DNA from 3 places in the Saccharothrix sp. CCNWYY140 genome. Region 3 is predicted to be linked to each of the others. Evidence: riboswitches for the same ligand, from Rfam matches in the RefSeq annotation. Region 3 holds a riboswitch; each other region holds the start of a gene.

What was found. A riboswitch is a leader RNA that binds a small molecule or an ion and turns the genes downstream of it on or off. The one in region 3 is predicted to bind glycine.
Region 1: another riboswitch for glycine. It lies ahead of gcvP (aminomethyl-transferring glycine dehydrogenase); the one in region 3 lies ahead of gcvT (glycine cleavage system aminomethyltransferase GcvT).
Region 2: another riboswitch for glycine. It lies ahead of gcvH (glycine cleavage system protein GcvH); the one in region 3 lies ahead of gcvT (glycine cleavage system aminomethyltransferase GcvT).

The regions. Positions count from the first base shown of each region.
Region 1 is NZ_JBBEGC010000118.1:4,154-14,190, reverse strand. It holds gene WBN91_RS32280 (hypothetical protein) at 1-92, opposite strand, end outside; gene WBN91_RS32275 (CDP-alcohol phosphatidyltransferase family protein) at 238-825, shown strand; gene gcvH (glycine cleavage system protein GcvH) at 865-1,266, shown strand; gene garA (glycogen accumulation regulator GarA) at 1,380-1,844, shown strand; gene ftsR (transcriptional regulator FtsR) at 1,841-2,494, shown strand; gene WBN91_RS32255 (bifunctional nuclease family protein) at 2,637-3,110, shown strand; gene WBN91_RS32250 (MerR family transcriptional regulator) at 3,752-4,318, shown strand; glycine riboswitch at 4,441-4,531, shown strand; gene gcvP (aminomethyl-transferring glycine dehydrogenase) at 4,704-7,595, shown strand; gene WBN91_RS32240 (DUF3224 domain-containing protein) at 7,648-8,049, opposite strand; gene WBN91_RS32235 (helix-turn-helix transcriptional regulator) at 8,112-9,086, shown strand; gene WBN91_RS32230 (substrate-binding domain-containing protein) at 9,062-10,037, opposite strand, start outside.
Region 2 is NZ_JBBEGC010000010.1:112,212-122,248, reverse strand. It holds gene WBN91_RS08700 (glutathione peroxidase) at 1-310, shown strand, start outside; gene WBN91_RS08695 (hypothetical protein) at 514-1,431, shown strand; gene WBN91_RS08690 (hypothetical protein) at 1,469-1,759, shown strand; gene WBN91_RS08685 (L-serine ammonia-lyase) at 2,066-3,430, opposite strand; gene gcvH (glycine cleavage system protein GcvH) at 3,437-3,817, opposite strand; glycine riboswitch at 3,942-4,033, opposite strand; gene ald (alanine dehydrogenase) at 4,237-5,343, shown strand; gene WBN91_RS08670 (hypothetical protein) at 5,664-5,846, shown strand; gene WBN91_RS08665 (hypothetical protein) at 5,852-6,238, shown strand; gene WBN91_RS08660 (ABC transporter ATP-binding protein) at 6,287-7,456, shown strand; gene WBN91_RS08655 (hypothetical protein) at 7,456-8,331, shown strand; gene WBN91_RS08650 (ABC transporter ATP-binding protein) at 8,513-10,037, shown strand, end outside.
Region 3 is NZ_JBBEGC010000041.1:7,020-17,056, forward strand. It holds gene WBN91_RS19595 (helix-turn-helix transcriptional regulator) at 33-521, shown strand; gene WBN91_RS19600 (hypothetical protein) at 683-1,054, shown strand; gene WBN91_RS19605 (DUF3817 domain-containing protein) at 1,077-1,379, shown strand; glycine riboswitch at 1,448-1,537, shown strand; glycine riboswitch at 1,539-1,642, shown strand; gene gcvT (glycine cleavage system aminomethyltransferase GcvT) at 1,668-2,849, shown strand; gene glyA (serine hydroxymethyltransferase) at 2,864-4,129, shown strand; gene WBN91_RS19620 (hypothetical protein) at 4,200-4,859, opposite strand; partial or broken gene WBN91_RS19625 (DUF1295 domain-containing protein) at 5,101-5,445, shown strand; gene WBN91_RS19630 (hypothetical protein) at 5,429-5,869, opposite strand; gene WBN91_RS19635 (S9 family peptidase) at 5,911-7,965, shown strand; gene WBN91_RS19640 (spermidine synthase) at 8,781-9,617, opposite strand; gene speD (adenosylmethionine decarboxylase) at 9,614-10,024, opposite strand.

The sequences.
Region 1 (10,037 bases), on a different contig from region 3:
GCGACCTCCTGGACTAAGTCCATCCCGAGGGAATCCGTCGTCACCTGGCGCACGCCGTCGCCGGTGACCAGCACCACACTGTGTCCTGCCATCCGCCGGATCCTAGGGGCGGTCCACACCGCGGCGACAGGGTCGGATCGAGCGCTGCGTCCCCGTGCGCTCACCCTGCGTGACCGCCACACCCGCTCGTGCCGGTCGTGGCGCTGAGCAGGGGCCCGCCGCTCTACAGTTCCCGTTGTGTCGCACGATCCCGCCGACCGGTGGCTGACCGTCCCCAACGCGCTGAGCGTGTTGCGGCTGCTCGGCGTGCCGCTGTTCCTGTACCTCCTGCTCGGCCCCCGCGAGGACGGCTGGGCGCTGGTGGTGCTGGTCGCGGCCGGCCTGTCGGACTGGCTGGACGGCAAGATCGCGCGCTGGCTCAACCAGATGAGCAAGCTCGGCGCCCTGCTCGACCCGGCCGCCGACCGGCTCTACATCCTCGCCACGCTCGTGGCCTTCGTCGTGCGCGACATCGTCCCCTGGTGGGTGGCGGCCGTGCTGGTGGGCCGCGAACTGGTCGTCGGCGCGTGCCTGCCGGTGCTGCGGCTGCGCGGCTACGGCCCGTTCGAGGTCACCTACCTGGGCAAGGGCGCCACGTTCAACCTGCTGTACGCCTTCCCCATGCTGCTGCTCGCGCAGGGCACGTCCACCGCCGCCCAGATCGCCCGGCCGGTGGCCTACGCGTTCATGGTGTGGGGCGGGGCGCTGTACCTGTGGTCCGGAGCCCTGTACGTCTACCAGTTCTTCCTCGCGCTGCGCAGACGGCCGGGGGTCGCGCCGGTCTGAACCGGTCGTGGGAAGATCCGGCAGCGAAGATCCACCGTCATGAAGGAGCGCACCGCGGTGATTCCCGAGGAGCTCAAGTACACCGAGGAACATGAGTGGGTGCTGCGCACCGGTGAGGACACCGTGCGCGTGGGCATCACCGACTACGCCCAGGAGCAGCTCGGCGAGGTCGTGTTCGTCCAGCTCCCGGAACTGGGTGAGCAGGTCGGCGCGGGCCAGACGCTCGGCGAGGTGGAGTCCACCAAGAGCGTCTCCGACATCTACGCGCCCCTGGCGGGCGAGGTCGTCGCGCGCAACGACTCGCTGGACCAGCAGCCCGACCTGGTGAACTCCGACCCGTACGGCGAGGGTTGGATCGTCGAGCTGCGCCTGACCGACCCGGCCGCGGTGGACGACCTGCTCGACGCGGCGGCGTACCAGGAGATTGCGGAGCAGGGGTGACGTCGATCTTCCGGCGGCTCTTCGGTCGGTGGGGGAGCCGCTCCTCCGACCAGGGTTCGGGCACGATAGGTTCTCAAGGACGAGACGGTTCCAGCAGCAGGAGGAGAGCTCAGGTGAGCCAGAACGACGGGCCAGGCGTTCCGCCCGAGCAGTCCCCGGAGCGCACCTCCGTTTTCCGGGCGGACTTCCTCGCCGAGGTCGAGGGCGCCGAGGCGCCCGCCCAGGAGCCGGCCGTCGCCGGCGTCGACGCACTGCCCGCCGGGTCGGCCCTGCTGGTGGTCAAGCGCGGACCGAACGCGGGTTCCCGGTTCCTGCTCGACCGCGACACGACCAGCGCGGGACGGCACCCGGACAGCGACATCTTCCTCGACGACGTGACGGTCTCGCGCCGGCACGCCGAGTTCCGCCGGGAGGGCGGCGAGTTCGTGGTGATCGACGTGGGCAGCCTCAACGGCACCTACGTCAACCGCGAGCCGGTCGACCAGGCGGTGCTCGCCAACGGCGACGAGGTGCAGATCGGCAAGTTCCGCCTCGTGTTCCTGACCGGTCCGGGCGCCGGGGGTCAGGGGGCGCGGTGACGGCGGCGGCCGGGCGGCCACAACGCGGGGGATCGAGCATCGGAGCGGTGCTCGCGCAACTCCGGACGGAGTTCCCCGACGTCACGATCTCCAAGATCCGTTTCCTGGAGTCGGAAGGCCTGGTCCGCCCGGCCCGCACCGCCGCGGGCTACCGCCAGTTCACCGCGGCCGACGTCGAGCGGCTGCGGTACGTGCTGGCCGCCCAACGCGACCGCTACCTGCCGCTGAAGGTCATCAAGGAACAGCTGGACGCGGCGGACCCCGGCGTGCGCGCCGACGACTTCACCGCGACCGCCGGTCACCGCCTGACCCGCGACGACCTGCTGGTGAGGTCCGGCCTGGACGCGGCGGCGCTGGCCGAACTGGAGCAGCACGGCCTGATCAGGCCCGGTGTCTACGACCACGACGCCCTCCAGGTGGCGGCCACGGTCCGCGCGTTGGCCCAGTACGGCCTGGAACCCCGCCACCTGCGCCCGTTCCGCACCGCGGCGGACCGCGAGGTGGCGCTGGTGGAGCAGGTCGTGGGCCGCAGGCGGGGGCGAGCCGACGAAGTGGCGCGCGAGTTGGCGGCGCTCTCCGTAACGCTGCACACACTGTTGGTGAAAATCGGCCTCCGCGAGGCCGTCGGTGGACGAGTTCCGCCCAGGTAGAGCCGTTTCCGCATCGTGATCGGCATTTTTTGCGCGGTTGCGCACAAGGCCCGCTTGGCGGGTAGCGTCGAAGGGGTACGTGGGGGATCCTCGTGGTAGCGGGGACGCCAGGATTTCAGCGCGCTGAGGGAGGCGAGACCCGATGAGCGAGATGCGCGTCGTGGGCGTGCGGGTGGAACTGCCCGCCAACCAGCCGATCCTGCTGCTGCGCGAAACCGAGGGCGAGCGCTACCTGCCGATCTGGATCGGCTCGGTGGAGGCGACCGCGATCGCGCTGGAACAGCAGGGCGTCCGGCCCGCGCGGCCGTTGACGCACGACCTGCTCAAGGACGTCATCGGCGCCCTGGGCAGGCAGCTGGAGCAGGTGCGGATCACGGACCTCCAGGAAGGCACGTACTTCGCGGAACTGGTCTTCGACGGCGACGTGCGGGTGTCGGCGCGGCCGAGCGACTCGGTGGCGCTGGCGCTGCGGATCGGCGTGCCGATCCACGCGGAGGAGTCCGTGCTCGCCGAGGCCGGCCTGATCATCCCGGACGAGCAGGAGGACGAGGTCGAGAAGTTCCGCGAGTTCCTCGACTCCGTGTCGCCGGAGGACTTCCGCGGGGCGGACACCTGATCTCGTCGTCAACGCGCCTAGGCCCGGTCGGCTCGCTGCCGCGGGCCTGTTCGCTTTAGAGCGCCGGTAAGCCGCTGTCGGGCGCTCTGGTGAGCTGCTGGCGGGCTGAGCCGCGCTGGTGAGTCCCGAGGTGCCGGGTTGTGCCGGTGAGTCCCGTGGTGGTGTCGTCAGGCTTGGCCTCCGGCCCCCGTCTCCATCCTCGCACCGGGCACCGACAGTCCGAGCGGGAGTGCGTCGGGAAGCGTGGACGGGAAGTGTGTGCGTGGAACGCGGCGGATCGGTGTCGGAGGACCCACGAGAGGCCGGCGTCCCGCCGCGAGTCGGAGCAGGCCCCTCGTTGGCGTGTGCGGTGCGTTGTGGATCAACCCCGCGTGCCACCCCCCGGTGTCACACCTCCGGATTACACAACGTCAGCACCTGTCCGCTAAACGATCACTAAACGTCACCCGAATGGCTTACGACGCCCGGCTCTCTCAACCTCAACTTGACGTTGAGGCACGACACGCTCAGCGCGTCGCGTTGACCTGCCCCCTAGGCGGTCTTACCGTCGAACTCAGGTGAATTGCCACGGTGTGATTCGAGCACCGCGGCGGCTTCACGTTGGTCGCCGGCCGTCGTGGCCGGACCGAGGGGAGGCAGGCGTGGTCGAGGAAGCGCCCATCCGGGCCGGAACCGGCGAACAGGGTGAGCTGTTCCCGGACTCCTCGCTGCCGGACGAACTCGTCGGGTACCGCGGCCCGGCCGCGTGCCAGATCGCGGGCATCACCTACCGCCAGCTCGACTACTGGGCTCGCACCGGACTGGTCAACCCGACGATAAGGAGTGCCCACGGCTCCGGTAGCCAACGGCTCTACTCGTTCAAGGACATCCTGGTCCTCAAGGTCGTCAAGCGGCTGCTGGACACCGGGGTCAGCCTCCAGAACATCCGCGTCGCGGTCGACCACCTGCGCAGGCGCGGTGTCCAGGACCTCGCCCGCATCACGCTGTTCAGCGACGGCACCACGGTCTACGAGTGCACCTCGCCCGAGGAGGTCGTGGACCTGCTGCAAGGCGGCCAGGGCGTGTTCGGCATCGCGGTCAGCGGCGCCATGCGGGAGATCAGCGGCACGATCCACGAGTTCCCGGCCGAACGCGCCGACGGGCTCGCGGTCGACGAGGCGCCCAACGACGAGCTGTCCCGGCGCAGGCGCACCCGCGCGATCGGCTGAGCCCGGCGTCCACGGCACGAGCGGCTGTTACCCGCCATGACGACGACGTAAACCTGTGAGATCCGCGTCGCGTCCGTGACGGGAGACGTTCACCTGCCGGGTACGATTCGCGCGTAGTCGCTTTATCCCGTGCGGGAGAGTCCGAGCCAGTCTCGGCGCCGAAGGAGCAAATCCTCCCCGGAACCTCTCAGGCGCAAGGACCGCACGGGTGAGACGCCTCTGGAAAGCGGGTCGAGCACCACAGACCCCGCCGACGGTGCAAGCCCGGTCGTCAGACACCGGGTGAAGCTCTCAGGCGCCCGTACGGGCAGAAGACAGAGGGGGAGGGCAACGGCAGAAGTGTTTCCCCAGAAGGAAGCAGCCCAGCCCGCGAAAGGCGCCTTTTATGACGCAGGACCGCATCCCCCTCGCCGCCCTTGAGCACGGCACCCCCTTCGCCGACCGGCACGTCGGCCCGCGGCCGGCCGAGCTGGCCCGCATCCTGGACGTCATCGGCGTCGGCTCGCTGGAAGAGCTGGCGCAGCGCGCCGTGCCGGAGTCGATCCGGGAGCGCGAACTGGTGCTGGACCTGCCCGCGCCCGCCACCGAGACCGAGGCGCTGGCCGAGCTGCGCGCCCTGGCCGCCCGCAACAAGCCGCTCACCCAGATGATCGGCATGGGCTACTACGGCACCCACACCCCGCCGGTGATCCGCCGCAACGTCCTGGAGAGCCCCGCCTGGTACACGGCCTACACGCCCTACCAGCCCGAGATCTCCCAGGGCCGCCTCGAAGCCCTGCTGAACTTCCAGACGATGGTCGGCGACCTGACCGGCCTGCCGCTGGCCAACGCGTCCATGCTGGACGAGTCCACCGCCGCCGCCGAGGCGATGACCCTGGTCCGCCGCGCGGGTCGCAGCAAGTCCACCAAGTTCGTCGTGGACGCCGACACGCTGCCGCAGACGCTGGCCGTCATCGAGACCCGCGCCGAGCCGCTGGGCATCGAGGTCGTCACCGCCGACCTGTCGCAGGGCCTGGAAGGGCTGGGCCTGGGCGGCGACTTCTTCGGCGTGCTGCTGTCCTACCCTGGCGCGTCCGGTGTCGTGCGCGACTACGCCGCGCTGGTCGAGGAGATCCACGCGGCCGGCGCGCAGGCCGTGTTCGCCGCCGACCTGCTGGCCCTGACGCTGCTGCGCCCGCCGGGCGAGATCGGCGCGGACGTCGTCGTCGGCACCACCCAGCGCTTCGGCGTGCCGATCGGCTTCGGCGGGCCCCACGCCGGGTACATGGCCGTCCGCCAGGGCCTGGAGCGGCAGCTGCCCGGCCGCCTGGTCGGCGTGTCCGTGGACGCGGACGGCAACCTGGCCTACCGCCTCGCCCTCCAGACCCGCGAGCAGCACATCCGCCGCGAGAAGGCGACCAGCAACATCTGCACCGCGCAGGTCCTGCTGGCCGTGATGGCGTCGATGTACGCGGTCTACCACGGCCCCGAGGGCCTGCGCGGGATCGCGACCCGCACCCACCGCCTGGCCACCGTGCTCGCGGCGGGCCTGTGCGAGAACGGCGTCGAGGTCGTGCACGGCGAGTTCTTCGACACCGTCCAAGCCCGCGTCGAGGGCCGCGCCGCCGAGGTCGTCGCCACCGCGCGCGACCTGGGCGTGAACCTGTGGCGGGTGGACGCCGACACCGTGTCGATCGCGTGCGACGAGACCACCACCCGGGACGACCTGGAGAAGGTCTGGAAGGCGTTCGGCGTGACCGTCACCGACGTGGACGGCCTGGACGTCGACACCGCCGACGCGATCCCCGCCGACCTGCGCCGCACCAGCGACTACCTGACCCACCCGGTGTTCCACCAGCACCGCTCCGAGACCGCGATGCTGCGCTACCTGCGCAAGCTGTCGGACAAGGACGTGGCGCTGGACCGCAGCATGATCCCGCTGGGCTCGTGCACGATGAAGCTCAACGCCACCGCCGAGATGGAGCCGGTGACCTGGCCGGAGTTCGCGAACCTGCACCCGTTCGCGCCCGTCGAGGACGCCGAGGGCCTGCTGTCGCTGGTGGCGGACCTGGAGCACTGGCTGGCCGAGGTGACCGGCTACGACGCCGTGTCCATCCAGCCCAACGCGGGCAGCCAGGGCGAGTTCGCCGGTCTGCTGGCGATCCGCGCCTACCACCGCGCGCAGGGCCACGCCGAGCGCGACGTCTGCCTGATCCCGTCCTCGGCCCACGGCACCAACGCCGCTTCGGCCGTCATGGCCGGGATGCGGGTCGTGGTCGTGAAGTGCGACGAGCAGGGCAACATCGACATGGACCACCTGCGGTCCACGGTCGACGAGCACCGCGACGACCTCGCCGCCATCATGATCACCTACCCGTCCACGCACGGCGTGTACGAGGACACCGTGCGCGAGGTGTGCGCGCTGGTGCACGACGCCGGCGGCCAGGTGTACGTGGACGGCGCGAACCTCAACGCCCTGATCGGCCTGGCGCAGTACGGCAAGTTCGGTTCGGACGTCTCGCACCTGAACCTGCACAAGACGTTCTGCATCCCGCACGGCGGCGGCGGCCCCGGCGTCGGCCCGATCGGCGTGCGCTCGCACCTGGCCCCGTTCCTGCCCAACCACCCGCTCCAGCCCACGGCCGGCCCGGCCACGGGCGTGGGCCCGATCAGCGCCGCGCCGTGGGGTTCGGCGTCGATCCTGCCGATCTCGTGGGCGTACGTGCGCATGATGGGCGCCGACGGCCTGCGCCGCGCGACCCTCACGGCGGTGGCGGCGGCGAACTACGTGGCCCGCCGGCTGGACGAGCACTTCCCGGTCCTGTACACCGGCGAGGGCGGTTTCGTGGCCCACGAGTGCATCCTCGACCTGCGCCCGATCACGAAGGCGACCGGCGTGACCGTCGACGACGTGGCCAAGCGCCTGGCGGACTACGGCATCCACGCGCCGACCATGTCGTTCCCCGTCGCCGGCACCCTCATGGTCGAGCCGACGGAGAGCGAGGACCTGGCGGAGATCGACCGGTTCATCGACGCGATGATCGCGATCAAGGCCGAGATCGACCGCGTGGGCGCCGGCGAGTGGCCCGCCGACGACAACCCCCTCCGCAACGCCCCGCACACGGCGGCCAGCGTGACGACGGGCGAGTGGAACCACCCGTACACCCGCGAGGTGGCCGTCTTCCCGGCGGGCGTCGGCGCACCCAAGATCTGGCCCCCGGTCCGCCGCATCGACGGCGCCAAGGGCGACCGCAACCTGGTCTGCTCCTGCCCGCCCCTGTCGGCCTACAACAGCTGACGCTCGCGACGACCGACGGCCCCGTGTCCACCAGACGCGGGGCCGTCGCCGTTCACGCCAGTTCGTAGTCGAACTCGTACACCCCCGGCTCGCCCATCCGCCAGGTGATCGTCCCGGACCCGGTCAGCCCCGCCAGCCCACCCGACGCCGACACCACGGTGAACGTCCCCCGCGCCACCCCGTCGCGGAAGCCGCCGCTGTGCTCCAGCACGAACGTCCCGGATCGGCCGCCCAGGGTGCCCGTCACCACCTCGTACCCCACGGAGCGGCACGACGAGTCGTCCGGGTAGTCCATGAGGAAGCGTTGCTCACCCGTCCCCTCCAGGTCGCCGGTGTAGGCCGCGGTCATCGAGCCCGTGGTCTGCTTCGGGCCGGTGACCTCGTCGTAGCGCTTGCCGTCCCACGTGCGTTCGTCCCAGCTCTTCATCTCGGCGTTGCCGTTCGCGGTGCTCATGAGGACGACTCTGCCGCCCAAACCTGACAACTCCTGTCAGGAACGAAGGCAGAATGAAGACCATGCGCGCCGGACGCCTGCTCTCCCTCCTCCTGCTCCTCCAGTCCCGGGGCCGGATGACCGCGCAGGAGCTGGCCGACGAGCTGGAGGTCTCCGTCCGCACGGTCTACCGGGATGTCGAAGCCCTCAGCGCCGCGGGTGTGCCGGTCTACGCCGACCGCGGACCTGCGGGCGGCTACCAGCTCCTCGACGGCTACCGCACCCGTCTCACCGGACTGACCGGCGCGGAGGTGGAGTCGTTGTTCCTCGCCGGGATGCCGGGACCGGCGGCCGAACTCGGGTTGGGCACGGTGGTGGCGGCGGCTCAGCTCAAGGTGTTGGCCGCCTTGCCGCCGGAACTCAGGTCGCGGGCCGGGCGGATCAGGGAGAGGTTCCACCTCGATGCCGGTGGGTGGTTTCGGCAGGCCGAGGACATGCCGTTCCTCGCCGGTATCGCGGACGCGGTGTGGAACCCGAAGCGTCTGAGACTCCGCTATCGCCGGTGGGGCAACGAAGTCGTGGAGCGGACGGTGGGGCCGTTGGGGCTCGTGCTCAAAGCGGGGCTCTGGTACCTGGTGGCGGAGTCCGACGGCGAGCCCCGCACCTATCGGGTCGCACGCGTCGAAGCCCTCGAACCGACCGACGAAGGCTTTGACCGACCCGAGGACTTCGACCTCGCCGCCTTCTGGGCCGAGTGGTCGCGGAAGTTCGAGGAGCGGATGTACCCGGAGCGGGTCACGGTCAGGGTCACCGAACAAGGGCTGCGGTCAGCGCGCATCCTGCTCAGCCTGGCCGCAGCCAAAGCGCTCGAAGGCGTTGAGCCCCAAGGCGAGTGGACCACGGTGGAGATCCCCACCGAATCCCTCGACCACGCCCTGGTCGACCTCCTCCGCCTCGGCCCCGAAGCGGAGGTCGTCGCACCCCCGGAACTGCGCGAACGCGTCAAGGCCCGGCTGGACGCGACCGTCCGGCTCTACCGCGAGTCCGACAGCAGCTGACCCAGCGCCGCGTCCACCCCGCGCCCGTCCTCGACCACGGACAGCGTCCCGCCGGTCGAGCGCGCGATCTCCGACAGCGGCTGGCGTTCCGGGTCCGCGCCGATCGCGATGATCGACACCGCCACCTCGCGGCCCTCCTGCTTCGCCGCCGCCAGTTCGGTCTTCAGCTGCGCCAACGTCAGGCCGCCGTCGTTGGGGCTGTCGGTCAGCACGATGATCCGGTTCTTCTTGCCCGCCTGGAACTCGGCGACCGCCTGCTTGTACAGCGCGGCGAGGCTGGAGTACAGGTACGTGGCGTTCTGCGGCTTGAGCCCCGCGACCCCGTCCAGCAGCTGCTGCTTCTGCGCCACCACCGGGCCGGGCGCGACGAGCTGCCGGTACGGCCTGTCGCCGGCCAACCCGCTGGAGAACTCCCACAGCCCCAGCGACCCCGACACCGACCGGTTGATCTGCCCGGTCAACGCGGTCCGCACCCACTCGATGCGCGAGCGGCCGTCGCCGCCGGGTTCGCCCATCGACTTGGACGAGTCGACCAGCACGGTCACCACCTGGCCGTTGTCGGCGGTGGCCCACGCGGCCGAGATCTGCTGGGTGGTGTTGGCGTCGGCGGGGACGAGCTTGTCGGTCATGGTCGGCCAGCGCAGGCCCGGCGACGGCTTGGGGCGCTCGGTGGTCGCGTCCACCCGCAGGCCCGCCGTGGCCAGCAGCTTCTGCTGGTCGGGTTCCAGCAGGAACTCGCGGAACGCCTGCGCGGCGCGCACCTGGGCCTCGCCGACCCAGTCGCCGGCCAGCGGCACGAACGGGAAGTCCGCCACCGGGGACGGCCCGCCCGCCGCCACCCCGTACAGCGGCTGCAACGGCGCCGTGCCGCTGTCCTTGCCGGTGTTGTGCCGGTACAGGTCCACCTCGAACACCGGCACCGCCGCGAAGCCCGCCGCGTTCACCTCGGGC
Region 2 (10,037 bases), on a different contig from region 3:
CGGGTTCCCGTGCAACCAGTTCGCCGGGCAGGAGCCGGGCACGGCCGAGGAGATCTCGACCTTCTGCTCGACCACCTACGGCGTGACCTTCCCCCTGTTCGAGAAGATCGAGGTCAACGGCCCCGGCCGGCACCCGCTGTACGCGGAGCTGACCTCGCACGCCGACGCCGACGGCGCCGCCGGTGACGTTCAGTGGAACTTCGAGAAGTTCCTGATCTCCCCCGAGGGCGACGTCGTGGCCCGGTTCCGCCCGCGCACCGAGCCCGAGGACGACGACGTGGTCAAGGCCATCGAGGCCGTTCTGCCCTGATCACCGCACGGTTCCGCCCTCACCGCAGCGTCGTCCCCGCTGCCCGGTTCGGGCCTTTCGCCCCCTATGCGCTCCTCGTCACCGAGCGTATCGTCGGCTGCCGCGGCGTCGGGGCCGGTCGCGTAGGGGTGACCGGTAGCCGGAAGGCTCCCCGACGTCGCGGACACGCCTTCCGGCCCTCCGCACTCGTCGGGAGACCGGACATGAGACCACTCGCACGAGCGGCCGGGGCGGTCGCCGCCCTAGCCGCCGCACTCCTCGTACCGGTGGGTACCGCACACGCCCACGCCCCCTCCGGGGCCATCTTCACGACCCTGCCGGACGGCAGCGAGGTCAACTTCAACCACTTCCCCACCAAGCAGGACGTCTACCTCGACGGCGGCCCCGGACCGGGCGCGCCGCAGGACGCCGCCGGCCTCGACGACGGCACCTACGTCTTCCAGGTGACCGACCCCAGCGGCAAGGTGCTGCTGTCCACCGACCCGGCCGCGTGCCGGCAGTTCACCGTGTCCGGGGGTGTCATCACCGGCGTCGTCGACACCACCTGCGAGCACGTGACCGGCACCGACGTCGACCACGACGCCACCACCGTGCAGCTGTTCCCGTACCTGGACACCCCCAACAACGGCGGCGTGTACAAGGTCTGGGTCACCACGGTCGAGGACTTCCTGCTCGGCTGCGCGCAGTTCGGCGTCGCCAACGGCCTCGCCGTCGTGGACTGCGGCAGCACGGGCGGCAACCGCCACGGCTTCATCCCCGCGCACAGCAAGACCGACAACTTCAAGGTCGGCGACAAGGTCATCGTCGAGATCGACACCCGCTTCAACCGCTGGGACACCGTCGGCCCGCTGGACGGCAAGAAGATCACGTGGACCGACACCAACGGCGCGTCGAACACCAAGTGGTCGTACTACGCGCCCGACCTGTACGTGTTCCACGAGGCGCACGTGGAGGCCGTGGAGACGGGCGTCCACAGGATCACCGTCGACCACCAGCCGGGCTGCCATGTGGAACGCGTGGACGTGCAGAACCAGCACCTCAGCGGCCCGGGGACGGTGTCGGTGCGGATCTCGAACCTGAACCAGGACAGGACCGTCTTCGTGGACGTGCTGTGCTCGTGACCTGCTGGTGGCGACCTGGCGTGGCACAGTGGAGGGCATGGAGTCCCTGATCTCGGCAGCCCGGCGCCGCTTCGCCCTGGGCGCGTCGCCGGGCCGGGTCTTCGCCGAACTGGCCCTCTTCGCCGACCCGCGCGAGGTGGCGGTGGCGGTGTGCGTGGCCCTGGGCATCGAGCGCCCGGACGCCGAGCGTTCGGTGGGCGCACCGGGCCAGAACCCGGAGTTCTGGGACCTGGCCGGCTACGCCCGCCTGTCCCCGCTGGAGGCCGCCCACGAGATAGGCGGCCTGCTGGAGGGCGTCGGCGTCTTCCAGATCCCGAACCGACGCTGAACCGCCACCCCGGGCCGCACGAGCCCGGGGTGGCGGAGGCGTCAAGCGTCCGCCGAGCACGCCACTGGTCGTTCGGTCGAACGCCGTGACGGCACCACGCCATAGGCCGACAACAGGAGCCCGAGCAAGCCTGACGTGGTCAGCTATTACGGCACACTCGGTCCGGCGACGCGCAGGTGCCGGCCGAATCCCGGCGGGTGGTCGTGTGTCCGTTCAGGCGAATCACGGGAGTTGGCCGGACAGACGCGCGAACGGGCTCCACCCGCGTTACCGAGGTGGAGCCCGTCACTGGTCGGGGCCCGGATGTCAGCACTCGATGACGTTCACCGCCAGACCGCCGCGCGCGGTCTCCTTGTACTTGACCTTCATGTCCTTGCCGGTCTCCCGCATGGTCTTGATGACCTTGTCCAACGACACGAAGTGCGATCCGTCACCCCGCAGCGCCATCCGGGCCGCGGTGATGGCCTTGATCGACGCCAGCGCGTTGCGCTCGATGCACGGGATCTGCACCAGGCCGCCGATCGGGTCGCAGGTCAGGCCCAGGTTGTGCTCCATCGCGATCTCGGCCGCGTTCTCCACCTGCTCCGGCGTCCCGCCCAGCACCTCGGCCAGGCCGCCCGCCGCCATCGAGCACGCCGAGCCGACCTCGCCCTGGCAGCCGACCTCCGCGCCCGAGATGGACGCGTTCTCCTTGAACAGCACGCCCACCGCGCCCGCCGTCAACAAGAACCGCACCACGCCGTCGTCGGACGCGCCGGGCACGAACCGGGTGTAGTAGTGCAGGACCGCCGGGACGATGCCGGCCGCGCCGTTGGTCGGCGCGGTCACCACCCGGCCGCCGGCCGCGTTCTCCTCGTTCACCGCCAGGGCGAACAGGGTCACCCAGTCCATCACCCGCAACGGGTCGGTGGCGTAGTGCTCGGCGGCCATGCGCTGCCGCATCTCCGCCGCCCGCCGCCGGACCTTCAGGCCGCCCGGCAGCACACCGGTCTCCGTGCAGCCCCGCTCGACGCACTCCTGCATGACGCCCCAGATGTGCAGCAGGCCCGAACGGACCTCCGCCTCCGTGCGCCACGACAGCTCGTTGGCCAGCATGACCTCGGAGATGGACAGGCCGGTCTCCCGGGTCCGCGCCAGCAGCTCGTCACCGGTCTTGAACGGGTGGGCCAGCTCCGTCTCGTCGGCCTTGATGCGGTCGGTGCCTGAGGCGTTCTCGTCGACGACGAAACCGCCGCCGACCGAGTAGTACACGGCCTCGTCCAGCACCTCGCCGCCCGAGTACGCCGTGAAGCTCATCCCGTTGGGGTGCAGCGGCAGGGACTTGCGCCGGTGCATCACCAGGTCGGTGTCCTCGTCGAACGCGATGTCCCGGACCCCGCCGAGCAGCAGCCGCTTCGTGGCGCGGATCGCCGCCACCCGCCCCTCGGCCTCGACCGGGTCGACCTCCTCGGGCTTGTGGCCCTCCAACCCCAGCAGCACGGCCTTGGGGCTGCCGTGACCGTGACCGGTCGCGCCCAGCGAGCCGAACAGCTGGGCGTGCACCCGGTCCACGGACGTCAGCCGGTGCCCCAGGCGCGCGACGAACATCGTGGCCGCGCGCATCGGGCCGACCGTGTGGGAGCTGGACGGCCCGATGCCGACGGAGAACAGGTCGAAGACGCTGATCGCCACGGCGGGTCAGTCCCCGGTCAGTTCCGCGTACTTGCCGGCGGTCAGCAGGCCCGTCGCGTCCTCGACGCGCACCTTGAACAGCCAGCCGGCGCCGTACGGGTCGTTGTTGATCAGCGACGGGTCGTCGGCGGCGGCCTCGTTGACCTCCACCACCTCGCCGCTGACCGGCGCGTACAGGTCGCTCACGGACTTGGTGGACTCCAGCTCGCCGCACACCTCGCCGGACTTCACGTGCTCGCCGACGGTCGGCAGCTGCACGAACACGATGTCACCGAGTGACTCCGCCGCGTAGGAGGTGATGCCGATCGCCACGGGGTCCTGGGTACCCGGCGCCCAGTCCACCCACTCGTGCTCGGCGGTGTAGAGCAGGTTCTCCGGAAAGGTCATCTTCAGCGCTCCTGAGGCCACGGTCGGGTCAGATCCCCACTCTGTCCTGGGACCTGAGAGCTTCGCCGCGTCGCTGCGGCTTGCACCGTGGGTGCGCGCCGTGAAGCACGCTTTCCAGAGTCGCCTCGCCCGAGCGGTTCTCGTTGCCTGAGAGTGTGCGGGGTACTTGCTCCTTCGGCGCCCCGGACGTGCCGGGGACTCTCCCGCTCGGGTTCCGGTGCCCGTCGTGCGGGCACCCCGGCCGATGTTCAGTTGGGCGGTCGCCGAGCACGCTAAGTCCCCGTCACCGCGGTGTCAACGCGCGTCCAGAGTTGTGCGCTCGACACAATCGGACCCCTGCCGGTTGGTGCTGCCAGCACGATGACAGTGGATCCGGAGTACCGGACCTTGGGCGTAACAACGCCTGTGAGGAGCCCACCGTGCGGATCTCAGTACCCCGCGAGATCAAGAACCACGAGTACCGCGTCGCGCTGACCCCCGCCGGCGCCCACGAGCTCACCCTGCGCGGCCACGACGTGTTCGTCGAGGCGGGTGCGGGCCTCGGGTCCGCCATCACCGACGAGGAGTACCTCGCGGCCGGCGCGAAGGTCCTGGCCACCGCCGAGGACGTGTGGGCCGAGGGCGACCTGGTGCTCAAGGTCAAGGAGCCGATCGCGCGGGAGTACCCGCTGCTGCGCCGGGGCCAGACCCTGTTCACCTACCTGCACCTGGCCGCCGACCGGCCGTTGACCGAGGCGCTGATCGCGTCCGGCACGACCGCGATCGCGTACGAGACCGTGCAGACCGCCAACGGCGCGCTGCCGCTGCTCGCGCCGATGTCGGAGGTGGCGGGCCGGCTGGCGCCGCAGGTGGGCGCGTTCTCGCTGATGAAGCCGTCCGGCGGCCGGGGCGTGCTGCCCGGTGGCGTGCCCGGCGTGCACCCGGCGCGCGTGGTCGTCATCGGCGGCGGCGTGGCCGGTCTGAACGCGGCGACCATCGCGGTGGGCATGGGCGCGGACGTGGAGATCCTCGACACCAACGTGGACCGGCTGCGGCACATCGACGCCCTCTACCGGGGGCAGCTGCGCACCGTCACGTCCAACCGGTACTCGGTGGAGCAGGCCGTGCGCGAGGCCGACCTGGTCATCGGCGCGGTGCTGGTGCCGGGTGCGAAGGCCCCGAAGCTGGTGTCCAACGACCTGGTGGCGCAGATGAAGCCGGGTTCGGTGCTGGTGGACATCGCGATCGACCAGGGCGGCTGCTTCGCCGACTCGCGGCCCACCACCCACGCCGACCCGACCTACCAGGTGCACGAGTCGGTGTTCTACTGCGTGGCGAACATGCCGGGCGCGGTGCCGCGGACCTCGACGTACGCGCTGACCAACGTGACCCTGCCCTACGCCGTGGCGCTGGCCGACAAGGGTTGGCAGGCGGCCCTGCGGGCGGACAAGTCCCTGGCCCTGGGCCTGAACGTGCACGACGGCCAGCTCACCAACGAGCCGGTCGCCGCAGCACACGACCTGGCTTACACGCCGTTCGAGGTCTGAGCGGCTTCCACGAAGGAGGGGCGTCCACCACCGGGTGGGCGCCCCTTCTCGCATGTGAGCGCTAAAAACGCGACCCGCTCAACCAGCCTGGGGGTCACTGGGAGCGGGTCGCGCAAGCCAATCTTAGCGGGCGCCGGCAGCCCGTGCCCAGCCACCCCAGCCATCTGCGCACAATTCTTGACCCAACAGGACACGTTCTGTGTCCTCCCTCAAGCGATCGAGTGAATTCCGCGGGTAACAGGTAAGTCACGACGCCCGGTCGGCCGATGGTCAGAGCAGAACCCCGCCACCGCCACGCCACACCTCCGATCGGAGCGCACATGGCTGAACCACAGGGCTGGATCGACTGCCACGACCCCTTCGGGCGGGACCGCTCGATGACCGTGCTGGTCGAGGACGACCGGGTCTTGCTGGTCGCGCCGCCGGGCGAGTCGGCTGTGCTCTCGGTCACCCAGACCCGCAGGCTGCACCGCCTGCTGGACCAGGCCGCCGACAGGATGTGAACGAGGTGGACGAGACACTGCGCGCCGCGGTGCTGCGCCGGTTGGCCCAGTTGGACGAGGTCGTCGAACGGGGCGCCGCCGAGGCGCTGGTGCCGCTCGCGCGCGCCGAGATCAACCGGCTGGCCGACTGCTGGCGCCTGCTGCTGACCGTGCACCAGCCCGATCCCGACGGCCGCTGCCGCGCCTGCCCGGGTGTGCTGCGGCACCGGAAGTGGCCCTGCCAGGTGTGGGCGATGGCCCACCAGCACCTGATCGGGGAGGGTCTGCCGCACCGCGAGCGCCGGCGTCCGCTGCGCAATCCCTTCCGGCACGACACCGGCCGCCTGGACAGCGAACCGACCACCGAGATCCCGGTCGTGGTGTCGAAACCACGACATGCGCTCCCGGATTGACCTTCCTAAGGCAGGATGGCGCGCACAGGCGCTATCCAGGAGGGACGCGTGCACGACGGCAGTGGCCGCATCGTGGTGCAGGGCTTGACCAAGCAGTTCGGTCCGGTCGCAGCGGTGCAGAATCTCAGCTTCACGGTGGAACCGGGGTCCGTGACCGGCTTCCTCGGACCGAACGGCGCGGGCAAGACGACGACGCTGCGGATGTTGCTCGGCCTGGTGACGCCGACCGCGGGCCACGGCCTGATCAACGGCCGGCCGTTCCACCAGCTCGGCAACCCCGCGCGGGTCGTGGGCGCGGTGCTGGAGGCGCAGGGCTTCCACCCCAAGCGCACCGCCCGCAACCACCTGCGGGTGTACGCGTCGGCGATCGGCGTGCCGGACCAGCGCGCCGACCAGGTCCTGGGCCTGGTCGGGCTCGGGCAGGCGGCCGACCGCAAGGCGGGCGGCTTCTCGCTGGGCATGAAGCAGCGGCTGGCGCTGGCCACCGCGCTGCTCGGCGACCCGCAGGTGCTGGTGCTCGACGAGCCCGCGAACGGCCTGGACCCGGAGGGCATCGCGTGGCTGCGGTCGTTCCTCCAGTCCTTCGCGCGCAGCGGGCGGACCGTCCTGATCTCCAGCCACCTGCTGGCCGAGGTCGAGCAGACCGTCGACCAGGTGGTGATCATCTCCCGCGGCCAGACCATGTACTACGGGCCGCTGGCCAACCTGCGCGACTCGCAGCAGAGCCGCGTGCTGGTCCAGCCGTCGGACACGGGCGCGCTGGTCGCGGCGTTGCACGCGGACGGCGTGACGACCCTGGAGCAGCTGCCGGACGGCCGGATCGCGGTGACCGGCGTGGAGAGCAAGCAGGTCGCCGACCTCGCGCTGAAGGCGGGCGTGTCGATCTACGGCATCCAGGAGGAGAAGGCCGACCTGGAGCAGCTGTTCTTCCGGCTGACCAACGGCCAGTACGCGGCCTCCGGCCCCAACCAGTACGCGGGACCGCAGGGCAGCGGCTACTACGCGCCGCCGCAGGGCTACCAGACCCCGCCGCAGGGCTACCAGCAGCAGGGTTACGAGCAGCAGCCGCAGGGCTACCAGCAGCAACCCCAGCTCCCGCCGGGCTACCAGCAACCGCCGACACCCCCGCCGGGCTACCCGCAGCAACCGAACCCGTACCAGCAGCAGAACCCCTACCAGCAGGGCCAGGGGCAGGGCGGACTCGGGGGCGGTGCGTGATGCTGGGCAACCTGATCAAGTCGGAGTTCCGCAAGACGACCACCACGGGCCTGTGGTGGGGCCTGATGATCCCGACCGTGCTGATCGCCCTGGGCTGGGCGCTGGCCACGGGGCTCATCGGCAAGGGCCTCATGGACACCATCAACTCCTCCGACGCGGAGCAGTTGACCGAGATCATCGGCATCGACCCGTCGCAGTGGAAGGTGTCGCTGTTCGGGATGGCCCGGAGCATCAACGTGGCCACCATCTTCCCGATGATCTTCGGCGGGCTGGCGATCGCGAACGAGATCAACCGCAAGACGATCACCACGACGTTCCTGACCTCGCCCAACCGGGTGTCGGCGCTGAGCGCCAAGCTGGTGGTCTACGTCCTGTGGGGCGCCATCTACGGCGTCGCGATCGTGGCGTCGGTGAGCATCGGCATCGCGCTCACCTCGGACGCGAACACGCTGCCGGACGCGGGCGGGTGGCTCGCACTGGCCGGGGTGGGCGTGCTGTCGTCGATCCTGATGACGATGTTCGGCGTGGGCGTCGGCGCGCTGCTGACCAGCGTGGTCGGCACGACGGTGGTGCTGCTGCTGTACATGCTGGTCATCGAGAACGGCATCCAGCTGGTACTGAGCATCCAGGGCGTGCCGGAGGTGATCGGCTTCCTGCCCAACGGCGCGGTCAACGGCCTGACCGGCTCGGTGGCGTCGTCGCTGTTCCTGTCGACGGCCGGCGTGGTGCCCGAGGACCTGGTGGACGTGATGCGGGCGTTCGCGGGCGCGCTGGGCGCGTTCGACTGGTGGCTGAGCGGGTTGATCTTCCTCGCGTGGACGGCGATCTTCTTCCTCGGCGGCTGGGCGGCTACGCAGCGCAAGGACATCACCTGATCCAGTGATCTTGATCGGGCTTATGGCTGTGTTGAATTGACCCGACTCCGTCGGGTCGGCTCGGCCGCCTGAAAGTCGGCCCATCGCGCCGCGTTTCCCGCCGATCGAAGAACGTGATCGGCGGGAAACGCGGCGCGACAGGCCGACGCGGCCTCGCGTGGTCCGACCTAGTGTTGGTTTCGTGAACGAGACCCAGGGCTGGATCAGACGCCTCGCCACCGCCTGCTGGAAACACCGGGCGCTCGTGGTGTGGTCGGTGCTGGCCGCCGTCGTCGGGGTGGGTCTCCAGGCGGTCGGCCCGCTGCTGATCAAGGTCGCGGTGGACGACGCGATGGCCGGCCAGACGGCCCGCCTGGGCTGGTTGGCCGCGCTCCTGGTCGGCCTGGAGCTGCTCACGTTCGGCACGGCGTTCGTGCGGCGGTTCCTGGGCGGGCGGCTGGCCGTGGACGTGCAGCACGACCTGCGGCAGGCGGTGTTCCACGCCGTGCAGCGGCTGGACGGGCCGAAGCAGGACGCGTTGCGCACCGGGCAGGTGGTGTCCCGGTCGATCACCGACCTCCAGCTGGTCAACAGCCTGCTGTCGATGACACCGCTGGCGTTCGGCACGGTCGTGTTCGCGGTGGCGGCGCTGGTGGCGATGTTCTGGCTGTCGCCGCTGCTCACGGTGATCGCGCTGGTGGTGGTGCCGGCGGTCGCGCTGGTCGCGGGGCGCAGCCGGCTCACGCTGTTCCCGGCCACGTGGTCGGCGCAGCAGCGGGCGGCGGACGTGGCGCAGCACGTCGAGGAGACCGTCACCGGCGTGCGGGTGGTGAAGGGCTTCGGGCAGGAGGAGCGCGAGGTCGCCCGGCTGGAGGAACGGGCCGGGGTGCTGTTCGCGGAGCGGATGCGGGCCGCGCGGCTCACGTCCAAGCCGACCGCGACGCTGACGGCGCTGCCGTTCGTCGGGCAGGTGGCGGTGCTGGCGCTGGGCGGGTGGCTGGCGCTGCGCGGCGACGTGTCGTTGGGCACGTTCCTGGCGTTCGCGACCTACGTGGCCAACCTGGTCGGGCCGACCCGGCTGCTGTCCAGCCTGATGGTGACCGCCCAGCTGGCCCGCGCGGGCGTGGAGCGGGTGTACGAGCTGATCGACTCGCAGCCGGACGTGGTGGACGGGTCCGCCGAGGTGCCGGACGGGCCGGTGTCGGTGGAGCTGGACGAGGTGACGTTCGGGTACACGCGCAGCGAGCCGGTGCTGTCCGAGGTGTCGCTGAAGGTCGCGCCGGGCGAGACGCTGGCCGTGGTGGGCACGGCGGGGTCGGGCAAGTCGACGGTGTCGCTGCTGCTGCCCCGGTTCTACGACGTGCACGAGGGCGCGATCCGGGTCGGTGGGGTCGACGTCCGGCAGGTGCGGCTGGAGTCGCTGCGGCGGGCGGTCGGGGTGGTGTTCGAGGAGGCGTTCCTGTTCTCCGACACCGTGCGGGCCAACATCGCCTACGGGCTGCCGGACGCGTCCGACGAGCAGGTCGAGGCGGCGGCGCGGGCGGCCGAGGCGCACGAGTTCATCTCGGCGCTGCCGAACGGGTACGACACTGTGGTGGGCGAGCGCGGCCTGACGCTGTCCGGCGGGCAGCGGCAGCGCGTGGCGCTGGCGCGGGCGTTGCTGTCCGATCCGCGGGTGTTGGTGCTCGACGACGCGACCTCGGCGGTGGACGCGGCTACGGAGGCGG
Region 3 (10,037 bases):
ATTGGCTGATCTTCGACCGACGAGGAGGCAGAATGGTCGAGGACTCCGGAGTCGACGAGCTGCTGCGGCAGTGGGCGGCCGAGCGCTCGGACGACGCCGAGCTGCGCGAGGTGAACCGGATCAAGGACGAGTGGCTGGCCGAGGCCCCGCCGTCCGCGCCGGGCATCCCCGTGCAGCGGGCGAACGGCGGACCGCGCGGCCTGGTGAAGGTCGAGTCCGCGGACCCGGCCTACGTCGCGGCGATGCGGAAGCGGGCGCCCGAGGTGCCCGAGGTCCTGCTCGCCGCGGCAGCGAGCTACTGGCAGCTCGTGGGCGACCTGTCCGAGGCGGAGGCGTGGTGGGACGCGGGCATCAGCCCGTTGGACCAGCGGGCCCTCGACTACCGGGCCGCCGGGCTCACGCCCGCCGACCTGGGACGTCGGCTCGGACCGATGACGGTGCTCCAGCACCTGCGTCGGGGCAGTGCGGCGGCCTGGTGTGTCGCCAGGTTGCAGCGGCAGCGCCGGGACGGCGTTGCGTGATGTCGGGCGCGCCACGCGCGAGCGTGGCGCGGCGCAAGGGCGTCGCGCGGTGAGGGCGCGGCGTGGTCGGGACCAGCGCGAACCGGGAGGGCGGGCTCCTGTGCGGGGAGCCCATTCCGGCTGAGCGCCGCCTCGTCGGTGGCTCGAAGTACCCTGGAGCCGTGCGCAGCGGTCTCATCACCCCCCAACGTGTGGCGATCGCCGTTGTGTGCTTGCTCTCGCTGGTGGTCTGCTGCGGTCTCGCCTACTGGCAGTGGGAGCGGTTCTCCGAGGCCGGTGGCACGTTCCAGAACCTCGGCTACGTCTTCCAGTGGCCCCTGTTCGGCCTGTTCCCCGCCTTCATGGTGTGGCGGATGCGCAGGCTCGCGGCTCAGCGCAAGGCCGAAGACGCTCGTCAGGAGCCGGTGGCCGCGCCGTCGGAGCCGGTCGTTACCGTGGACCCCGTCAGGACACCCGCGCACGACGACGAGGACGACGAGCTGGCGGCCTACAACCGCTACCTCCGGGAGCTGAACGCGCGGGACCAGCGCTAGAGCGAAGGCGGTCGGTAGGGCGATGAGCGGTGCGTTGGGCCGGTTCCGGTTCATGGCTTACGTGGTCGGTGTGGGCCTGCTCCTGCTCGTGGCCGCGATGCTGGTCAAGTACGTGGGCGACGCCGACGGGATGATGAAGGTCGTCGGCCCGGTCCACGGCTTCCTGTACGCGATCTACCTCGTCATCACGGTCGACCTGGCGCTCAAGGCGCGCTGGTCGCTCAAGGGCACGGCCCTGGTGCTGCTCGCGGGCACGATCCCGTTCGTGTCCTTCTACGCCGAGCGCAAGGTCGTGGAGAGCGTCCGCCTGGAGCGGGCGCTCTGACCGTGCCCGTGTTGACTGGCCCTACCAGGCACAACTAGCGTCTGGCGGTACCAACTGAACACGGCCGTCGATGTCGCGCGGGAGAGTCCCCGTCCCAGGGGCGCCGAAGGAGCAACTCCTCCCCGGAATCTCTCAGGCACAGCTACCGCCCGACGAAGGCAACTCTGGAAAGCAGGCGCACCGCGCCTCGCCCACGGTGCAAGCCGCGCACCCGCCGACGTGCGGGACCGCGGCGAAGCTCTCAGGCTCATGACAGAGGGGGAGGCTCACTCGGAACGAGGAGTCTCGATGGACCGTGTCATCCTTCGTAGCGGCAGGCCGACCGACCCGGTCGGCGACCCTGCCGTGCCCGCCCCCAGGGAGGACCCCGTGGAAACCCGCCGGACGCCGCTGCACGCCGAGCACGAGGCGCTGGGCGCCCAGTTCACCGACTTCGCGGGCTGGCGGATGCCGCTGCGCTACGACAGCGAGCTGGCCGAGCACCACGCCGTGCGCACGTCGGCGGGCCTGTTCGACCTGACCCACATGGGCGAGATCGTCCTGACCGGCCCGCAGGCGGGCGCCGCGCTGGACTTCGCGCTGGTCGGCCACGCGAGCGCGATCGGCGTCGGCCGCGCCCGCTACACGATGATCTGCCAGGCCGACGGCGGCGTGATCGACGACCTGATCGTGTACCGGACGGGTGACCAGGAGTACCTGGTCGTGGCGAACGCGTCCAACGCGGCGGTGGTCTTCGCCGCCCTCCAGGAGCGCGCCGAGGGCTTCGACACGACCGTCGAGGACAAGTCCACCGACTACGCGCTGCTGGCCGTGCAGGGGCCGAACGCGGTCGCCATCCTCGAAGGCCTCACCGAGACCGACCTGGGCACGGTCAAGTACTACGCCTCCTACCCGACCGAGGTGGCCGGGAAGCCCGCGCTGCTGGCCCGCACCGGCTACACCGGCGAGGACGGCTTCGAGCTGTTCCTGGACCCGGCCGACGCCCCGCACGTGTGGCAGGCGCTCCTCGACGCGGGCAAGCCGCACGACCTGCGGCCCGCCGGCCTGGGCTGCCGCGACACCCTGCGCCTGGAGGCCGGGATGCCGCTGTACGGCAACGAGCTGAGCACCTCCCGCACGCCCTACCACGCCAACCTGGGCCGCGTGGTCAAGCTGGACAAGCCCGGCGACTTCGTCGGCCGCGAGCCGCTGGCCGAGGTCGCCGGCGCGGGCGTCGAGGCCAAGCTGGTGGGCTTGAAGACCGAGTCCCGCCGCGCCCCGCGCCACGGGTACGCCGTGCTGGACGCCGAGGGCGCCCCGATCGGCGAGGTCACCAGCGGCGCGCTGTCGCCGACGCTGGGCTACTCCGTGGCGATGGCCTACGTGCCGCCCGCGCAGGCCGAGCCCGGCACCAAGCTGTCCGTCGACGTCCGGGGCAGGCAGGAGCCCGTCGAGGTCGTCGCCCTGCCGTTCTACAAGCGCAACTCGTAGGGAGAAACCCCACCATGTCCGAGCACTTCAACACCTCCCTCGCGGAGTTCGACCCGGAGGTGGCCGAGGCGGTCGCCGCCGAGCTGCGCCGGCAGCAGGGCACGCTGGAGATGATCGCCTCGGAGAACTTCACGCCGGTGTCGGTGCTCGAGGCGCAGGGCTCGGTGCTGACCAACAAGTACGCCGAGGGCTACCCGGGCCGCCGCTACTACGGCGGCTGCGAGAACGTCGACGTGGTCGAGCGGCTGGCCATCGCGCGGGTCAAGGAGCTGTTCGGCGCGGGGTTCGCCAACGTGCAGCCGCACTCGGGCGCGCAGGCCAACGCGTGCGCGATGTTCGCGCTGCTCCAGCCCGGTGACACGATCCTGGGCCTGGACCTGGCGCACGGCGGCCACCTGACCCACGGCATGCGGATCAACTTCTCCGGCAAGCTGTACAACGTCGTGCCCTACCACGTGTCCGATGTGGACGGTCGGGTGGACATGGCCGAGGTCGAGGCGCTGGCCGCCGAGCACAAGCCGAAGCTGATCGTGGCCGGCTGGTCGGCCTACCCGCGGCAGCTGGACTTCGCCGAGTTCCGCCGGATCGCCGACTCGGTGGGCGCGTACCTGATGGTGGACATGGCCCACTTCGCGGGCCTGGTCGCGGCGGGCCTGCACCCGAGCCCGGTGCCGCACGCGCACGTCGTCACCACGACCACGCACAAGACCCTGGGCGGCCCGCGCGGCGGCGTGATCCTGACCAACGAGGCCGACCTCGCCAAGAAGATCAACTCGGCGGTGTTCCCGGGCCAGCAGGGCGGTCCGCTGGAGCACGTCATCGCGGGCAAGGCGGTGGCGTTCAAGCACGCCGCGTCCCCGGAGTTCGCCGACCGCCAGCGCCGCACGGTCGAGGGCGCGAAGATCCTCGCCGAGCGCCTGTCCCAGCCCGACGCGGCGGCGGCCGGCGTGAAGGTGCTGACCGGCGGCACGGACGTGCACCTGGTGCTGGTGGACCTGGTGGACTCGGAGCTGGACGGCAAGCAGGCCGAGGACCGCCTGCACGAGGTCGGCATCACGGTCAACCGCAACGCCGTCCCGAACGACCCCCGTCCGCCGATGGTCACCTCGGGCCTGCGCATCGGCACCCCGGCCCTGGCCACGCGTGGCTTCGGCGCGGCGGACTTCGCGGAGGTGGCGGACGTCATCGCGACCGCGTTGCAGCCTTCGGCGGACCTGTCCGAGCTGCGTTCGCGCGTCGAGGTGCTGGCCGCCAAGCACCCGCTCTACCCGAACCTGTAAGGGTTTCCGCGCGCGACAGGACCCCCGGCCCAACCCCAGGCCCGGGGTCCTGTTCTTCGAGGGGTGGACTTCAGGAACCGGCGGGGGCCTGGACGCCGGGCGGCAGGCACTCCACGTTGCGCTTGCCGTTGGGCTGCACCACGAACCACGTGCCGCCCACGCCCTGGCCCTTCCACTGGCCCGGGGCCTCGTCCTTGGAGTACGTGTAGAGCGCCCAGCCGGCCAGGGTCACCTGCTCGGTCCCGTCGGCCCGCTTGACCGTGCCGACCAGCGCCGGGTCGACGCCCTCCAGCTTCGGCGCGCCGTTGGCCAGCAGCGGCGGCCAGGTCTCCGCGCACTTGCCCTCGCAGTTGGACTTCGGCGGGTTCGGCGTGTCCTTGTCGAACCGGTACAGCGTGCGGCCGTCGCCGTCCTGCACGACGTCGCCCATCTTCGGCACGCTCTTGGCCACCAGCGTGACGCCGGCCGGCGCGGGCGCGGCCTGGCCCGCCGGGGCCTCCTCGGTGGTCGTCTCCGCGGCGACCTCGGCGGGGGTCTCGGCGGGGTTCTCCTCGGCCGGAGGCGCCGGTGGGACGTCCCCGTAGTCGGCTTGCGCGGCGGCGCCCACCTGCTCGGTCTGCGCGACGTTCGTGCCCTGCAAACCGGCGGCGTTCGAACTCCACATGACCAGCGCGAGCACGGCCGCCATCCCACCCGCTGCGGCGATGGCGATGCGGTTTCGTCGGATCACACTCAACTCCTCCTCGGTGGCGTCGGTCGCTCACCGACGATTACGGCCCGGTCACGACCGCGGTTCAGCGCCGAACCAAGACAGGGGTCGCCGGCGAACGTCCGGACACCAGCCCCTTGAGGAGGAGCCCGTGGTCGTCACCACCGCCGGTCGACTCGCCGACGTCGTCGAACGCGTCCTGGGCACGAGCCCGCCCGTGGGCCTGCGCGCGACCGGCGTGACGATCCCCGCGCAGCAGAAGGTGTGGGCGGTCGGGTTCGTGTTCGAGGCGGTGGGGGACCGGCAGTTGGCGCGGTTCAAGGCTGATCCGGCGAACCGGGGGCGGGTGATGGACCAGGGGTTGTGGCGCTACACCCGGCACCCCAACTACTTCGGCGACGCGTGCGTGTGGTGGGGCCTGTTCCTGTTCGCCCTGCCCGAGGGGTTCCTGCTGGTGGTCAGCCCGGTCGTGATGACGTTGCTGCTGGCCAAGGGCAGCGGGAAACCGTTGCTGGAGAAGGACATCGTGCAGCGACGGCCCGGTTACCGGGAGTACGTCGAGCGGACGAGCGGGTTCTTCCCCTTGCCGCCTAGAGCTGAAAGGTGACCACGTAGACGGTCACGTCGTCGGGGTGGCCGAGGTCGATCATGACCTTGCGGTTGCCCGCGGTCACCCCGGCGACCTTCTCGGCCTTGTCCGGGTGCCACGTGCCGCTGTCCGGGAAGTCCTTGTCGGTGACCGTCCGCTGGTCCGGCACGGCCTCGCCGAACCCGCTGTCGGCGAGGAACCGGGGCACGGCGGTGGCGGGCATCCGCAGCTGCGCCATCACCCGGCTCTCCAGCCCGCCGCTGAGCGACGTGCGCGCCGCCGAGAGCAGCACGGTCCCCGACGGCAGCCGGACACCGGCGTTGGCCTCCAGCTCGGCCGCCGACTGCGGACTGGTGGAGTCCGGCAGGAACCGGTCGTCCGACCGGTCGGGCGACGAACAACCGGCCACCACGAGGGCCGCCGCGAGCCACACCAGACGCATGGCCCGCAGACTAGCCGCCCGGCCCGGAATAGGGTGTCGGAGTGGGCAACGAGACCTCCTTCCCGCGCCAGCAAGCGCGCACCCAGCGGTTCACCCTTGGCGCTCCGCGGAACTTCACCGTCGCACCCGACGGCAGCCACGTGTACTTCCTGCGCACCGCGGCGGCCACGAGTCGCGCGAACGGCCTGTGGGAGTTCGACACCGCCACCGGGACCGAGCGGCTCCTGGTCGACCCGAACGACCTGCTGACCGACCCGGAGGACCTGTCCCCGGAGGAGCGGGCCCGCCGCGAACGCAGCCGCGAACAGGCCGCGGGCATCGTGGCCTACGCGACCGACGCCGACTTCCGACAGGCGGTGTTCGCCCTGTCCGGCCGCCTGTTCGTGGTCGAACTCTCCGGCGGCGCGGTGCGCGAACTACCGGTGCCCGGCAGCGTCATCGACCCCCGCCTGGACCCGACGGGTCGCCGCGTCGCGTACGTCACCGCGGGCGCGCTGCACGTGGTGGACCTGGAGTCGGGCGAGGACCGCGTACTGGCCGAGCCCGATGCTCCGGACGTGACGTGGGGCTTGGCGGAGTTCGTGGCCGCGGAGGAGATGGGCCGCTACCGGGGCTACTGGTTCTCCCCGGACGGCGAACACGTCCTGACAACCCGCGTGGACAACAGCCCGGTCCTGCGCTGGCACATCGCCGACCCGGCCAACCCCGCCACCTCGGCCACCGAGATCGCCTACCCAGCGGCCGGCACCCCGAACGCGACGGTCGAGGTCTTCATCCTGGGCGTGGACGGCACGACCGTCCCCGTCGAGTGGGACCGCGAGACTTTCCCGTACCTGACCACGGCAAGCTGGTCCTCCCACGGCCGCCCACTCCTCCAGGTCCAAAGCCGCGACCAGCGCCACGTACAGGTCCTGGCCGTGAACGCCAACGGCGTGGAGCTCGTGGCCGACAACACCGACCCCGTGTGGCTGGAACTAGTGCCAGGCACCCCCGCGTGGACCCCGGACGGCAAGCTGGTCCAGGTGCTCCCCCGAGACGGCGCCAACACCTTGGTGGTAGACGGCGAGCCCTGGACGGCCACGGACATCCAGGTCCGCTCGATCGTCGAGGTGGGCGAGGACATCCTCCTCACCGCATCCGCAGACGACCCAACCCAGATCCACGTCTACCGCGCAACGGCGGAAAAGATCGAACGCCTGACCCAAGAACCAGGCGTGCACGCAGCAGCCCGAGGCGGCAACACCCTGGTCCTGTCCTCCAGCACCCTGGACCACTTCGGCCCGAAGGTCACGGTAGGCACTCACGAAATCCCGTCCCACGCCGAAACCCCGGTACTGACCCCGGAAGTCCGCCTCCTGACAGTAGGCGAACGCAACCTCCGAGCAGCCCTCCTCTACCCCCGCGACCACACAAAGGGCACCAAGCTCCCAGTCCTCCTGGACCCGTACGGCGGCCCCCACGCCCAGCGAGTGCTGTACGCCCGAAACGCTTACCTGGCTTCGCAATGGCTGGCAGACCAGGGCTTCGCAGTCCTGGTAGTAGACGGCCGAGGCACCCCAGGCCGAGGCCCGAACTGGGAACGCTCCATCGCCTTCGACTTCGCCGGCGCCACCCTGGAGGACCAGGTAGACGCCCTGCACGCCGTGGCAGCGCAAGAAGAGGACTTGGACTTGAGCCGAGTCGCGATCCGTGGTTGGTCCTACGGCGGCTACCTGTCCGCACTCGCAGTCCTACGCAGGCCCGACGTCTTCCACGCCGGCATCGCAGGAGCCCCGGTAACCGACTGGCGCCTCTACGACACCCACTACACCGAACGCTACCTGGGCCACCCGGACGAGAATCCGGAAACCTACGACACCAACTCCCTGATCGCAGACGCCCCAAAACTAGAACGCCCTCTCATGATCGTGCACGGCCTGGCAGACGACAACGTAGTAGCCGCCCACACCCTGCGCCTTTCCTCAGCACTACTGGCAGCAGGAAGGCCGCACACAGTACTGCCCCTCTCCGGAGTTACGCACATGACCCCCCAAGAGCAGGTAGCAGAAAACCTCCTGCTCCTCCAGGTCGACTTCCTCAAGCGATCCCTGGCCTAACCAGCGCCCGCAGGGCGCCCGAAGTAGCTCGCGCAGCAACACTCCTACCTGGGCTTCTTCCGTCATCCCCGTATGGCCTGCCCGAAGGGCTACCACACTTTCCAGGGGTTGCAGCCGAAAATTTTGTGAGGGACGAGCAAAATTTTTAGCGGCAACCCCTGGAAAGTGTGGTTGGCTTTGCCAGGCCATACGGGGATGACGGAAGAAGCCCCCGCCCTTTCTTTTCCGTCCATCCTTGGCGGCCTGCCCGCCGGCGAGGCTCTTTTAATCTTTAGACTCGCGCTTCGCTTCCCAAGCCCACGCTTCGCGGGTCCAAACAGGACGCGCTCCGCGCTCGCAAGCTCGAACGCGCTTCGCGCTTGGGAGCGCTCCGCGCAACGCGCGAAGCGCTCGAAAGATCAAAAGCGGCGCTCGCCGCGCGGCAGGCCCCCGGGGGGAAGGGCGTCGTGCTCTCCCCGTACGACCTGCCGGAGGCAACCACAGATTCCCGGGTTGTGCAAGGGAAAGGAGCTCCTTCGTCGCGCATTTCCCTTGCACAACCCGAAAATCTGTGGTTGGGCTGCGCCCAGGCCGTACGGGGAGAGCACGAGGCCCTTCCCGTGGTCGCTGCGCTTGGCGTAGCGCCTTCGGCGAAAAGCACGCGGCGAGTGTGTGGGTGGTCCAGCGGGCTTGCGGGCTTGCGGGTGGTGCGGGCTTGCGGGTGGTGCGGGGCTTGCGGCGGGCGATGGATGCGCGGCGGCGATGTGGAGCGGAGTGCACGAAGGGCCGCTTCCCGTTGCACTCCAACGGGAAGCGGCCCTTCGCGGTAGAACAGGTCAGGCGTTGCGGACCTGGTACGGAGGGATCGAGTTGCCCAGCAGGGCCAGGTCGTCGATCGTCTCCGGCTGGTAGCCGCACTCCTTCAGGCGCTCGGTCATCAGCGCGGTCGGGTCGGTGACCTCGTCCGCGCGGCCGAACAGGTAAGCCCACTCGTGCTCGTCGGAGCCGTAGTACGCCACCGTCGCGAACACGTCGTTGAAGCGCTGCCACATGCGCTTCAGCGTGGTGTTGCGCCACATCGTCTGGCAGCCGGCCTGGGAGACCACCACGCCGCCCGGCGTGAGGAGGGCCTTGCACATGGCCAGGAACTCCTCGCCGTACAGGCGGTTGTGCTGCGCCTCCTCCTCGCGCTCGTCCGGCAGGTCCACCAGGACGATGTCGTAGCGCTCCGACGTCGTCCGGATGTACTCGTAGCCGTCGATGTACTGCACGCGGATCGGGCCGTCACCCTGTTCCGCCGCCGCCAGCTCCTCCAGCGTGTAGCCGTAGGGCAGGTGTTCGGCGCACAGCTTCACGGCTTCTTCGTCGATGTCGATGTGGTCGACCACCGACGCGCCCGCGGCCACGGCCATCTGGCACACCACGCCCTCGCTGGACCCGATGACCAGCACGCGGTCCACGCGGTCCGCGAGCAGGAGGGCCGGGACCATCAGGGCCTCGTGGTAGGTCAGCTGGCTGAACTCGGTGCTCTGCCGGTCGTCGTCGCAGAACAGCGACAGGCCCTGGCTGGTGCGCGCGATCACCAGGTGCTGGAACTTCGTCTGGGTGTCGACCACGACCTCGTCGACGTCCCAGATGCGGGTCAAACCGGCCGCGAGCGGTTCGCGGATCACGCCTTCTCCTCACCGACGAGCGCGGGGACCTGGGTGCCCCGGCTGATCATGTCCGTGCGTGCGGAGCGGGCGCCCAGCGCTTCGGCGAGGAGCTGCACCGCGAGCGCGGGCTTGGCACGTGTGCCGCAAGTGAACACGTCCACGAACACCGCTCCGACTTCCGGATAGGTGTGGATGGACGCGTGCGACTCCGACAGCAGGGCCAGCACGGTGACCCCCTGCGGCTCGAACTGCTTGGAGACCACCTCCAACACCGTGGCATCAGCCTGGGTGAGCGCTTCGCCGAGGGCGTGTCGCAGGAACTTCTCGTCGTCGAGGAGCTCCGGGCTGACACCTTCCAGCTCGGCGAGCACGTGCTGTCCTGCGAACAAGCCAACCGGCTCGGATTCGCACGGGAGTCCGGACATCAATCACTCCAAA